Regions from separate parts of the Streptomyces sp. NPDC102406 genome, predicted to be linked through region 1. Evidence: riboswitches for the same ligand, from Rfam matches in the RefSeq annotation. Region 1 holds a riboswitch; each other region holds the start of a gene.
The links. A riboswitch is a leader RNA that binds a small molecule or an ion and turns the genes downstream of it on or off. The one in region 1 is predicted to bind thiamine pyrophosphate.

Region 2: it holds a riboswitch for thiamine pyrophosphate, as region 1 does, so the genes downstream of both, thiO (glycine oxidase ThiO) here and ACIRF8_RS10670 (purine-cytosine permease family protein) in region 1, are expected to answer to the same signal.
Region 3: it holds a riboswitch for thiamine pyrophosphate, as region 1 does, so the genes downstream of both, thiC (phosphomethylpyrimidine synthase ThiC) here and ACIRF8_RS10670 (purine-cytosine permease family protein) in region 1, are expected to answer to the same signal.

Annotation. Positions count from the first base shown of each region.
Region 1 is NZ_JBIWKP010000002.1:458,138-461,928, forward strand. Features, by position in the region: partial or broken gene ACIRF8_RS10665 (alpha/beta fold hydrolase) at 1-289, shown strand, start outside; gene ACIRF8_RS10670 (purine-cytosine permease family protein) at 226-1,650, opposite strand; TPP riboswitch at 1,633-1,733, opposite strand; gene ACIRF8_RS10675 (hypothetical protein) at 1,755-2,150, opposite strand; gene ACIRF8_RS10680 (DUF4097 family beta strand repeat-containing protein) at 2,498-3,250, shown strand; gene ACIRF8_RS10685 (alanine--tRNA ligase-related protein) at 3,258-3,791, opposite strand, start outside.
Region 2 is NZ_JBIWKP010000001.1:1,492,000-1,495,790, reverse strand. Features, by position in the region: gene ACIRF8_RS06870 (NAD(P)/FAD-dependent oxidoreductase) at 1-1,182, opposite strand, end outside; TPP riboswitch at 1,355-1,468, shown strand; gene thiO (glycine oxidase ThiO) at 1,466-2,656, shown strand; gene thiS (sulfur carrier protein ThiS) at 2,653-2,853, shown strand; gene ACIRF8_RS06855 (thiazole synthase) at 2,860-3,654, shown strand; gene pknB (Stk1 family PASTA domain-containing Ser/Thr kinase) at 3,738-3,791, shown strand, end outside.
Region 3 is NZ_JBIWKP010000006.1:186,694-190,484, reverse strand. Features, by position in the region: gene thiC (phosphomethylpyrimidine synthase ThiC) at 1-1,310, opposite strand, end outside; TPP riboswitch at 1,303-1,467, opposite strand; gene ACIRF8_RS24895 (YibE/F family protein) at 1,539-2,921, shown strand; gene ACIRF8_RS24890 (SsgA family sporulation/cell division regulator) at 2,992-3,453, opposite strand; gene ACIRF8_RS24885 (IclR family transcriptional regulator) at 3,554-3,791, opposite strand, start outside.

The sequences.
Region 1 (3,791 bases):
TACTGGCTGACGCGGACGATCGGCTCGTCGATGCGGATGTACCACGCGAACGCGGCGATCGACCCCGCAGCTCACCCGAAGGGTCGAGGTGCCGTCCGGTTTCTCGGTCTTCCGCGGCGATGTCGTCCGCCCGCCGCGCGCCTGGCTCGCGCGCACCACCCACCTGGTCCGCTTCACCGAGCCCGCCCGCGGCGGTCACTTCGCGGTGTTCGAGGAGCCCGAGCTCTACGCGGAGGAACTGCGGGCGTTCTTCCGGCCGTACCGGACGCCCGGCCTGAGCGGGGCGTAGATGACCAGCGCGGTCATGAAGGCGACGTAGTAGCCGAGATCCGCGCCGTGCAGCGCCCGCGCCACCGGGCCGACGTAGAGGCTCGTGTCCATGAACGGGACCGTGGCGGCGAAGGCGGCGAGGAACGCCAGGAGCGCGGGCCAGGAGGGCCGTCGCCGGGAGAGTTCGGTGGCGAGGTCGAGGGGGGCGCCCGCTCGCGCGCGGGCCCGGGCCAGCCAGTCGACGAGGACGACGGCGACGAAGCCGGGGATCCAGTAGCCCACGAACAGGAGTACGTCCTGGAAGCGGGCCGCGGTGTCGGCGGCGTGCATCCACAGCGCCAGCGGGAACCCGAGGAGCGCGGCGAGCCCGGCGGCGAGCGGGCGTGGCAGGCGGGCGCCGATGACCTGGAGTGCCAGTGAACCGCTGTAGTCGTTCATCGCGTTGCTGCACAGCGCGGCCAGCGCGACGGCCAGGAGCCCGACGGAGCCGATCACTCCCCCGCCCAGCAGTGTGTCGACGCCCCGGGCGGTCTGGTCGGTGAAGACGGAGGCGCCCCAGAGCCCGAGCGTCTGCACGGCCGTGAAGGACACGACGATGCCCGCCAGCGTGCACCAGAACATGCGGGGCGCCGAGGTCGTGCGCGGCAGGTAGCGGCTGAAGTCACTGGCGTACGGGGCCCAGGAGATCGCGAGGCTCAACGCGATGGTGGTGGTGAGGACGAACGCCCCGGCGCGGTCGGCGCCTTGAGCGCTTCCGTGGCCGGCGGGCGTGACACCGGTGTGCGCCAGCCGCAGCGCCAGGGCGCAGAGGGCGACGGCCAGAACGGCCGTCATCCACTTCTGGAGGCGGTGGACGGCCTCGTAGCCCAGTGCTCCGAAGGCTCCCTGGGCCGCCATCATCACCAGCGCCCCGAGCCAGAACGGCCAGCCGCAGAGACGGGCCAGCGCGTCCGCGCCGAACAGTCCGATGAGCGCGTCCCAGGCGATGGACGACAGCCATTGCAGGGTGCCGGGGACGACGACGCCCCGGCCGAACGCCAGGCGGGCGAGGGGCAGTTGCCCCGCTCCGGTGCGGCTGCCCCACGTGCCGAGGTACGCGGTGGGCACGGCGCCGAGCACGGTGCCGAGGACCACGGCGGCCAGGGCGGTGGCGAAGTCCAGGCCGAGGGCGATGCCGACGGTGCCGGTGAAGACGCCGCTCATGGTCAGGTTGGGCGCGAACCACACGGTGAACAGCCGTCCGGCGCCGCCGTACCGGGCGTCCTCGGGGACCGGCGCGATGCCCCGCGCCTCGGGCCGCCAGTCGCCCGGCGCGGCGGGCATCCGTCCGTCGAAAGCGGGCGTGGTCGCGGGCGCGTGCGGTGTCGGCATCGCTGACATCCCTCCGCCAGTGCTAACTGGTTCAGGTTCTACGGGTGTGATCTCAGCCCCGTCGATGTCGTGGGGCACCCCGTGTCGGGCAGTACGGATGCGAAGACTAGCCGCTAGTTCAGGACGCCCGCTCCCCCGGCCTCCGGTGCCGAGGACCGGCAGGCCTCCAGGGCGCTCAGGACGGTGTCGTGGATGCCGCCCGACAGGCGATCGGCACCCTCGGCGTCCAGCACGGGGCGCGCGGTGGTGCCGGGGACGACGGCGAGGAAGCCGCCCGGCAGCGCCTCGGTCTCCGGGCCCGCGCCGACGAACTGCCGGACCGCGTCCGCAGAGCAGCGGTCGACCTCCCGGAAGTCCACCACGAAGAGCCGCTGTCCGGTCCGTGCCGTACGCGTCAGCAGCCCGCTCAGCTCGGCCGCGGCGGGTCCGTCGAAGTCGCCGACGACCTCGACGACCAGGACGCCGCCGTCCTCCCAACGCGCCGGAAACCGCGCCCCCGCTCGCTCCATCCTCGGACCCCTCAGTCGGCGGGCGGCGCAGCCGGCGCGGCCCGTGTGGGGCGCGCCTACCCACGGCCGGGCGGCACACGCCCCCGGCCGGCGCGAGGTTCCGGCCGATGTCACGCGAGACACCGCCGGTTTCCCACGTTTCACCCTCGTTGTTCAGGGGACTTCGTGCGACACGGATCACCTCGAACCCCTCCCGGGAGGGTTCGGCAGTGAGCCCGCCACCCCGCCCTCCGCCTCCGGGCGGAGGGCGGGGCCCTCAGACCTCCGCGGCCCCCTGCGGCAGGCCGGGTTCCGCGATCGGGTGAGCGGGGCCCGGCACGGGGCAGTCGGTCGGGATGAAGGCAGCGATGAAGTCATCCGCCCGGTATCTGGCCGTCGGGGCTCTCGTGCTGGCGGCGGGCCCTCTTCTGGCGGGGTGCGCGGAGGGCGACGGGCACGGTCGGTCCGACGCGGCGGACGCACAACTGACAGGTTCCGTCACGCGTCTGACGATCACCACGGAGAACGGGGTGCGTCTGCGGCCCGCCGACGGTGACGAGATCGGCGTCGACCAGGCCGTCGCCTCCCACTGGTCCGGGCACGGCCGCAGCCGGGTCCTCGATCTGTCGTGCCGCAAGGACGACGGGCCGGACCGCCCCTGCCCGCGCATGCCGGAGATCGGCGTCCCGGCCGGGACCTCGGTCACCGTCACCGCGCGCAACGCCGGGGTCGATGCGGCCGGGGTGTCCGGCCCCCTGGACCTGACCACCGTCAACGGCGATGTGACGGTGACGGGTTCGGGGCAGCGCGAGGCGACGGTACGGCTCGCGACCCGGAACGGTTCCGTGCGGACCACCGCCGTACGCGCGTCGGCACTGCGGGCGCGTACGGTCAACGGTGATGTCACCCTGGGGTGCGCCACCGCCCCGCGGCAGGTCGCCGGGCGGACCGTCAACGGCTCGGTGGACGTCTCCGTCCCGCACGACTCCCCCGCCTACCGGGTGAACGCCACCACGGACAACGGCCGCCCCCTGATCACGCTCCCCGCGGGCGGCGACCGGCCCGCCCGCACCATGACGCTGACCACGGTCAACGGTGACGTACGGGCCGCCCGCGACTGAGGACGGGCTAGGAGACGCGGCTCGGGTCCTCCTCGCGCAGGCTCCGTACCAGCTCCGGGGGCAGGCCGTGCGTGTCGTGGAGGTAGTGCAGGTCCTCCTCGTCGAGCGTGCCGCGGAAGCGCGGCCGGGCCAGCACCTGTCGGCCGCGCCGGAGGAGACCGGCGAACCGGCGTTCCTCGTCGAGCAGGACGCGGCGCACCTCGTCCGGGTCGGCCGACTGACGGAAGTGGTCGAGCGTGTGCCGCGTCAACTCGCCCGGAAGATCGCCGAGTCCGCGCGAGGGGTCGTCCCGCCACAAGGCGGTGAGGGCACGGCGGATCAGGCGGCGCAGTACATAGCCGCGGCCCGTGGTGCCGGGGCGTACGCCGTCCCCGACGACCACCATGGCCGAGCGCAGGTGGTCGCAGACGAGGCGTGAGGTGGGTTCGTCGAGGTGCCACAGGTCCGGCACGGTGCGGCGCCACGGCGTGAAGACGTCGCAGTCGAACACCGAGCGTTCGCCCTGGAGCAGGGCGGCGAGCCGTTCCACGCCGAGGCCCGT
Region 2 (3,791 bases), on a different contig from region 1:
GTCCAGTACGGTGCCCGCCTCGATGAGTTTGCGGCCCTGCGCCAGGTCGCGGGGTTTGCCGACGGCCAGCACGGCCACCAGGGCACCCTCCCGCAGCCAGCACACCGACCACGCCGCTCCGGCCGGGTCGCCGCGCCACACTGTCGCGTCGGCGGTGCGGTGGTGTCCCGCGTACTGCACGAAGCGGCCGAACTGCTCGGACCAGAAGTAGGGCACCGGGTCGTACACCGCCGGTGTCTCACCGATGATGTTGGCCGCGACCGTGCGCGGCCCCTGGAGGGCGTTGTCCCAGTGGTGGACCAGGAGCCGCTCCCCGTAGCGCCCCGAGGGGAACGAGGAGCAGTCCCCGACCGCGTACACGTCGGGCAGGGATGTCCGCAGGTGCGCGTCCGCCACCACTTCGCGGTGGTCGCCCAGGTCGATGCCGGAGCCGGTCAGCCAGCCGGTGGCCGGGCGGGCGCCGATGCCGACGACGACGGCCCCTGCGGGCAGCCGCGTCCCGTCGTCCAGGACGACGAAGCCCGGCTCGACGCGCTCCACGCGCGCGTGGGTGCGCAGCACGGCTCCGGCGTCGGCGTACCAGGCGGCCATGGGCGCCGCCATCTCGGCGGGCAGCGCCCCGGCCAGTGGCCGCTCGGCCGCCTCCACGACGGTGACCCGGCATCCCGCCTCGCGGGCGGCGGTGGCGAACTCGGCGCCGATCCATCCGGCGCCCACGACCACCACGTCGCGCTGGCCGGCGAGGACGGGCCGCAGCCGTTCGGCGTCGTCGAGGGTGCGCAGCAGATGGACTCCCGCAACGGCCTCCGTGCCCGGGAGCCTGATCGGTTCGGCGCCGGTGGCGAGGACGAGGACGTCGTAGGGGACGGGTCCGGTGGCGGTGTCCAGTTCGCGAGCGTCGGGCCGCAGTCCGGTGACCTCGCGGCCCACCTCCAGGGTGACGCCGAGTGCCGCGAAATCGACGTCGAAGGCCGAACCGTCGGCCTTGCCGAGCAGGACGGCCTTGGACAGGGGCGGCCGGTCGTAGGGCGGGTGGGGCTCCGCGCCGAGCAGGGTGACGGATCCGGTGAAGCCCTGTTCGCGCAGGGCCACGGCCGTCTGCACGCCGGCCATCCCGGCGCCGACGATCACGACGTGCCGTTGCCCTGGAGGTGTCCCGTTGCCGCTCCGCTGCTCGCTCATCGGATCACCTTAGGCATCTGATCTTGCGTCGGTCAGCGGTGCGGGCCACTCCCACGCCGTGACGTCCTGCACACGTGTCACCGGGTTTAGCGATCAAGGGCGCCGCGCCGCCCGGTCCGGGGCCGAAGGCTGCCTTACCCGGGGCCCGACGCAGGAGTTAGGGTGGCCGACGTAAAGCACTCGCGGGAGCCCGTACGCAGCGGGCTGAGAGGGAGGCTGGAGCGGCCTCCGACCGTACGAACCTGATCCGGGTCATGCCGGCGAAGGGAGGGGCTGGACGCCCATGTCGCGTACTCCACCCGAAGCCACCGACGTACTGGTCGTCGGGGGCGGCGTCATCGGTCTGGTCACCGCGTGGCGCGCCGCGCAGCGCGGTCTGTCCGTCGCGGTCGTGGACCCCGGACCCGGCGGCGGGGCCGCCCAGGTGGCGGCCGGCATGCTGGCCGCCGTCACCGAACTGCACTACGGCGAAGAGACCTTGCTCGCGCTGAACGTCGAGTCCGCGCGCCGCTATCCCGCGTTCGCGGCCGAGCTGTCCGAGGCGACCGGCCAGGACCTCGGCTACCGCGCCTGTGGCACGCTGGCGGTCGCCCTGGACGCCGACGACCGGGCGCACCTGCGTGAACTGCACGCCCTGCAGGAGAAGTCGGGCCTGGAGTCGGAGTGGCTGTCGGGCCGCGACTGCCGCCGCCTGGAGCCGATGCTCGCGCCGGGCGTGCGCGGCGGCCTGCGGGTCGACGGTGACCACCAGATCGACCCGAGGAGGCTCGCGGCCGCCCTTGTGACGGCCTGTGAGCACGCGGGCGTGGTCTTCCACCGGACCTGGGCCGAGCGGCTCTCCGTCGTACGGGACCGGGCGCGCGGTGTCCTCCTGGCCGACGGCACCGAGGCGGCGGCCGAACAGATCGTGCTCGCGGCGGGCAGTCGCAGCGGGCGGCTCGCGGGCGTCCCGGACGAGGTGCTGCCCCCGGTCCGCCCGGTCAAGGGCCAGGTGCTGCGCCTGACGGTGCCCCGCGCGTACGCGCCGTTCCTCAGCCGCACGGTCCGCGCGGTCGTGCGCGGCAGCCACCTCTACCTGGTGCCCCGGGTCAACGGCGAACTCGTCGTGGGCGCCACCAGCGAGGAGCTCGGCTGGGACACCACCGTCACGGCCGGCGGGGTCTACGAACTGCTGCGGGACGCCCATGAACTGGTCCCCGGCATCACGGAACTGCCCCTGACCGAGACCTGCGCGGGTCTGCGCCCCGGCTCGCCCGACAACGCCCCGCTCCTCGGCCCGACGGCCCTGCCCGGCCTCCTCCTCGCCACCGGCCACCACCGCAACGGCGTCCTCCTCACGCCCGTCACCGGGGACCTCATGGCGCACGTCCTGACCACCGGTGAACTCCCCGAGGAGGCCCGCCCGTTCACCCCCGGGCGGTTCTCCGGCCCGGGTGATCTCAGTAGTGACGCCTCCCTGGAGCAGCCCGCATGAACGTGTCCGTCAACGGTGAACCGCGCGCGGTGAGCACCGACACCACCCTCGAAGCCCTCGTCACCACACTCACCACGGCGCACTCCGGCGTCGCCGCCGCCCTCAACGAGACCGTCGTGCCCCGCACCCAGTGGTCCGCGACCCCGCTCGCCGACGGGGACCGCGTCGAAGTCCTCACCGCCGTACAAGGAGGCTGACCCGCCATGGCCGACGACGCTTTCGTCCTCGCGGGCGCCACGTACTCCTCGCGCCTGATCATGGGCACGGGGGGCGCCCCGAGCCTCGACGTCCTGGAACGCGCCCTGACCGCCTCCGGCACCGAACTCACGACGGTGGCGATGCGTCGCGTCGACGCGACGGTGCACGGCTCGGTCCTGTCGGTCCTGGAGAAGCTCGGCATCCAGGTCCTTCCGAACACGGCGGGCTGCTTCACGGCGGGGGAAGCGGTCCTGACGGCCCGCCTCGCGCGCGAGGCGCTCGGCACGGACCTCGTCAAGCTCGAGGTCATCGCCGACGAACGCACTCTCCTGCCGGACCCGATCGAGCTCCTGGACGCCGCCGAGACCCTGGTCGACGACGGCTTCACGGTCCTGCCCTACACGAACGACGACCCGGTCCTCGCCCGCAAACTGGAGGACGTGGGCTGCGCGGCGATCATGCCGCTCGGCTCCCCGATCGGCTCCGGCCTCGGCATCCGCAACCCGCACAACTTCCAGCTCATCGTCGAGCACGCGCGCGTGCCGGTGATCCTGGACGCGGGCGCGGGCACGGCCTCCGACGTGACCCTCGCCATGGAGCTGGGGTGCGCGGGTGTGATGCTCGCCTCCGCGGTGACCCGCGCCCAGGAACCGGTGCTCATGGCCGAGGGCATGCGGCACGCGGTGGAGGCGGGCCGGCTGGCGTACCGCGCGGGCCGCATACCCAAGCGGCATTTCGCCGAGCCGTCCTCGCCCACCCGGGGCCTGGCCCGCCTCGACCCCGAGCGCCCGGCCTTCTGACAGGGTCACAGCTCTGCTGCAGTACGGGCCCGGTCCCGCAGCGGGCCCGGGCCCTGTCAGTCGCTCCTCGTAGACTCACCTGCGTGGACACGACCCTTCAGGACCCGTTGCTCGGGCACGTGCTCGACGGCCGGTAC
Region 3 (3,791 bases), on a different contig from region 1:
GTGATGTGGTCGTACGCCGGAGCGACGTCCGTGGTCAGCGGGCCGAGCGTGTAGAACGGCGCCTCTTCGCAGATCTCCTGCTGGAGGTCGATGTTCTCCTTGATCTTGTGCATCGGGACATGGCCCGGGCCCTCGATCATGGTCTGGACGCCGTGCCGCTTGGCGACGGAGTTGAGTTCGCCGAGCGTCCGCAACTCCGCGAACTGCGCCTCGTCGTTGGCGTCCGCGATCGAGCCGGGGCGCAGCCCGTCACCGAGGGAGTACGTGACGTCGTACGCCGCGAGGATGTCGCACAGCTCCTCGAAGTGCTCGTAGAGGAAGCTCTCCTTGTGGTGCGCCAGGCACCATGCGGCCATGATCGAGCCGCCGCGGGAGACGATGCCGGTCTTGCGGTTGGCGGTCAGCGGGACATACGGGAGGCGGACGCCCGCGTGGACCGTCATGTAGTCCACACCCTGCTCGGCCTGCTCGATGACCGTGTCCTTGTAGATCTCCCAGGTCAGTTCCTCGGCCTTGCCATCGACCTTTTCGAGGGCCTGGTAGAGCGGCACGGTACCGATGGGGACGGGGGAGTTGCGCAGCACCCACTCGCGCGTGGTGTGGATGTTCCGGCCGGTGGAGAGGTCCATGACGGTGTCGGCGCCCCAGCGGGTCGCCCAGGTCATCTTCTCCACCTCCTCCTCGATGGAGGAGGTGACCGCGGAATTGCCGATGTTGGCGTTGACCTTCACCAGGAACCGCTTGCCGATGATCATCGGCTCGATCTCCGGGTGGTTCACGTTCGCGGGGAGGACCGCGCGGCCCGCCGCGATCTCCTCACGCACTACCTCAGGCGCGACGTTCTCCCGGATGGCCACGTACTCCATCTCCGGGGTGATCTCTCCACGCCGGGCGTAGGCGAGTTGGGTCACGGGCTCGCCGTTCCTGCCGCGACGCGGCTGGCGCGGGCGACCCGGGAAGACGGCGTCGAGGTTGCGCAGCCCGCCGCGCGGCGACGTGTGCTTGATGCCGTCGTCCTCGGGGCGGGCGGGGCGGCCCGCGTACTCCTCGGTGTCCCCGCGGGCGATGATCCAGTTCTCCCGGAGAGGGGCGAGCCCCCTGCGGACATCGGTGTCGACGGTCGGATCGGTGTACGGGCCGGAGGTGTCGTACAGCGTGACGGCCTGGCCGTTGGTGAGGTGCACCTGGCGGACCGGCACGTTGAGGTCGGGCCGTGAGCCCTGGATGTACCCCTTGTGCCAGCCGATGGACTTCCCGCCCTCCGGCTCGGAGCCGTTGGAGGCAGGCGTGCGTGTGTCCGTTGTGGTCATGAGACCTACTCCCTACGCCGGCATTACCCGGTAACAGGTTCGGCGGTCGACGCAGCGATGTTCGTCGTCGGCGCTTCACGTTGTTTCACGTGAAACGCGCTGGGACGAAGGTCAGCGCCCTCTCAGCCCGGTGCTCCGAGCTCCCGCGTTTGCAAAGGTGCCTCCACGCTAGCGTCCCTTCGGACGCGTTGAACAGAGGGCCCCTGCCGTTCTTGCGATGATCGGGCGGTGACCACCACGCAGCAGCCCCCGCCTCCGCCGCCCCAACCGCCGCACGGTTCCACTCCGTCCGGCGCCGGTCACGGCCCGGCCGGCCATGGCCACTCGCACAGTCACGGCCCGGCCGCGCCCGTCTCCCGGCATCTGCGCAAGGTCATCGCGGCGATCCTGGTGCCGTTCTCCGTGGCGGTCGTCGTGGGGCTCGTGGTGCTGTGGCCCGGAGGCGCTCCTGCCCATGAGCGGACCGGTGTCGGCTTCGACCGGCAGACGCAGCAGGCCACGGTCGTCGGGGTCGAGAAGGTCGACTGCGCGTCCGTGAGCGCTCCGGGTACCGCACCTTCCGGTGACGCGTCCCAGGCCGCTCCGTCGGCAGGTTCCTCGGCCGAGCGGCAGGCGTCCGGTACGTGCGGGAAGGCGTCCATCCGGATCGACACGGGCAAGGACGAGGGCCGTACGTTCACGGAGGTCGTCCAGCCTGATTCACCCCGGCAGTTGCGCGAGGGGCAGAAGGTGATCGTCGCCTACGCTCCCGACGCCCCGAAGAACCTCCAGTACTCGGTCACCGATGTGAACCGGAAGTTCCCCATGGCGCTGCTGGCCGGGATCTTCGCCCTGGCCGTGGTCGTGGTGGGCCGTCTGCGCGGCGTCATGGCCCTGGTCGCGCTCGCGGTCAGCTTCCTGGTGCTGACGCTCTTCATCCTGCCGGCGATCCTCCAGGGCTCGAACCCTCTGGTGGTGGCGGTGATCGGGGCGAGCGCGATCATGCTGATCGCGCTCTACATGTGTCACGGTCTGACGGCCCGGACCTCGGTCGCCGTGCTCGGCACCCTGGTGTCGCTGCTGCTCATCGGCCTGTTGGGCTCGTTGTTCATCGGCTGGGCGGCGCTGACGGGCAACACGGACGACAGCACCGGTCTGATCCACGGCCTGTACCCGCACATCGACATGAGCGGTCTGCTGCTCGCCGGCGTCATCATCGGTTCGCTCGGCGTACTGGACGACGTGACGGTGACCCAGACGTCGGCCGTGTGGGAACTGCACGAGGCCAACCCCTTGATGGGCTGGCGCGGCCTGTACCGGGCGGGCATCCGCATCGGCCGGGACCACATCGCGTCCGTCGTCAACACCCTGGTCCTCGCGTACGCGGGCGCGGCGCTGCCCCTGCTGCTGCTCTTCTCGATCGCGCAGAGCAGCGTGACGGACGTGGCCAACAGTGAGCTGGTGGCCGAGGAGATCGTCCGCACGCTGGTGGGCTCGATCGGGCTGGTGGCCGCCGTTCCGGTGACCACGGCGCTGGCGGCGCTGGTCGTCTCCGCCGACCGGCCGAGCGGGCACAAGCCCGCACAGTCCGCTCCGGCCCGCGGTGGCAGGGGGCGGCGACGCAAGCGCTGAGCGGCACGGAACGCTCGGGTGCACCGCGCTGCTGAAGCGTTACGTCAACTGCCCTGCCGGGCCCCTGTGCTCAGCCGGCGTTCTGCTCCTCGCCGAGGATCCGGTCGAGGGCTTCGTCGAGTTCGGCCTCGTAGTCGGCCAGTGCCTGTTCCTGACCGAGCGGGACGATCCTGTCGGTGCGGTCGAGGAAGGCGACGAGGGGCGCGACGCCGACTCGGAACAGTGCGTGGTCGCCGCCCACCTGGAGCCGGATGTGCACCTCGCCCGGCATCTCGTCGCCACACCCGGCGAAGAGCACGGGAGAGATCCGCACATCGCCGTCACCGGTCGCCCCGTTGACCCCGTCGACGAGGAGTTCGCGGCCGAACGCCCAGGTCACGGGGGCGTCCCCGGGGAGATGGAAGGTGAGTCGTACCGCGTACGGATCCCCGGCCTCGTACCGGAGTTCCACCGGGATGCGGAAGGACAGCTCCTCGGAGACGAGGAAGCTCATCATGACCTCTGCCTGTACTGCTTGGACCGACTCGCGCATCGCCTACCCCGTCAACTTGCCGTCGATTGGCCAGGAATGACCTTCCTGACACTGGTGGCATCTTGCTCAACGTACACGAGGGATTACAAGGAGTGAGTTTTCAGATGCTGATAGAGAAGCCGAGTGTCCCTACGAGGCTGCCGATCTCGTCCTGCAAGCGGCGTGCCGCGGGCAGCAGTCTGTCGGCCTGACGAGAGGGGAGAGAGATGGCCAGAGCCGCCGCGGTGGAGCCGATGGTGACCGGGAACGCGGCGCAGGCCGTGCCGAGCGCGTACTGCTGGCACTCGATCAGGGGCTCCATCCGCCCCACTGTTCGCAGCTTGCGCAGCAGCGTCCGG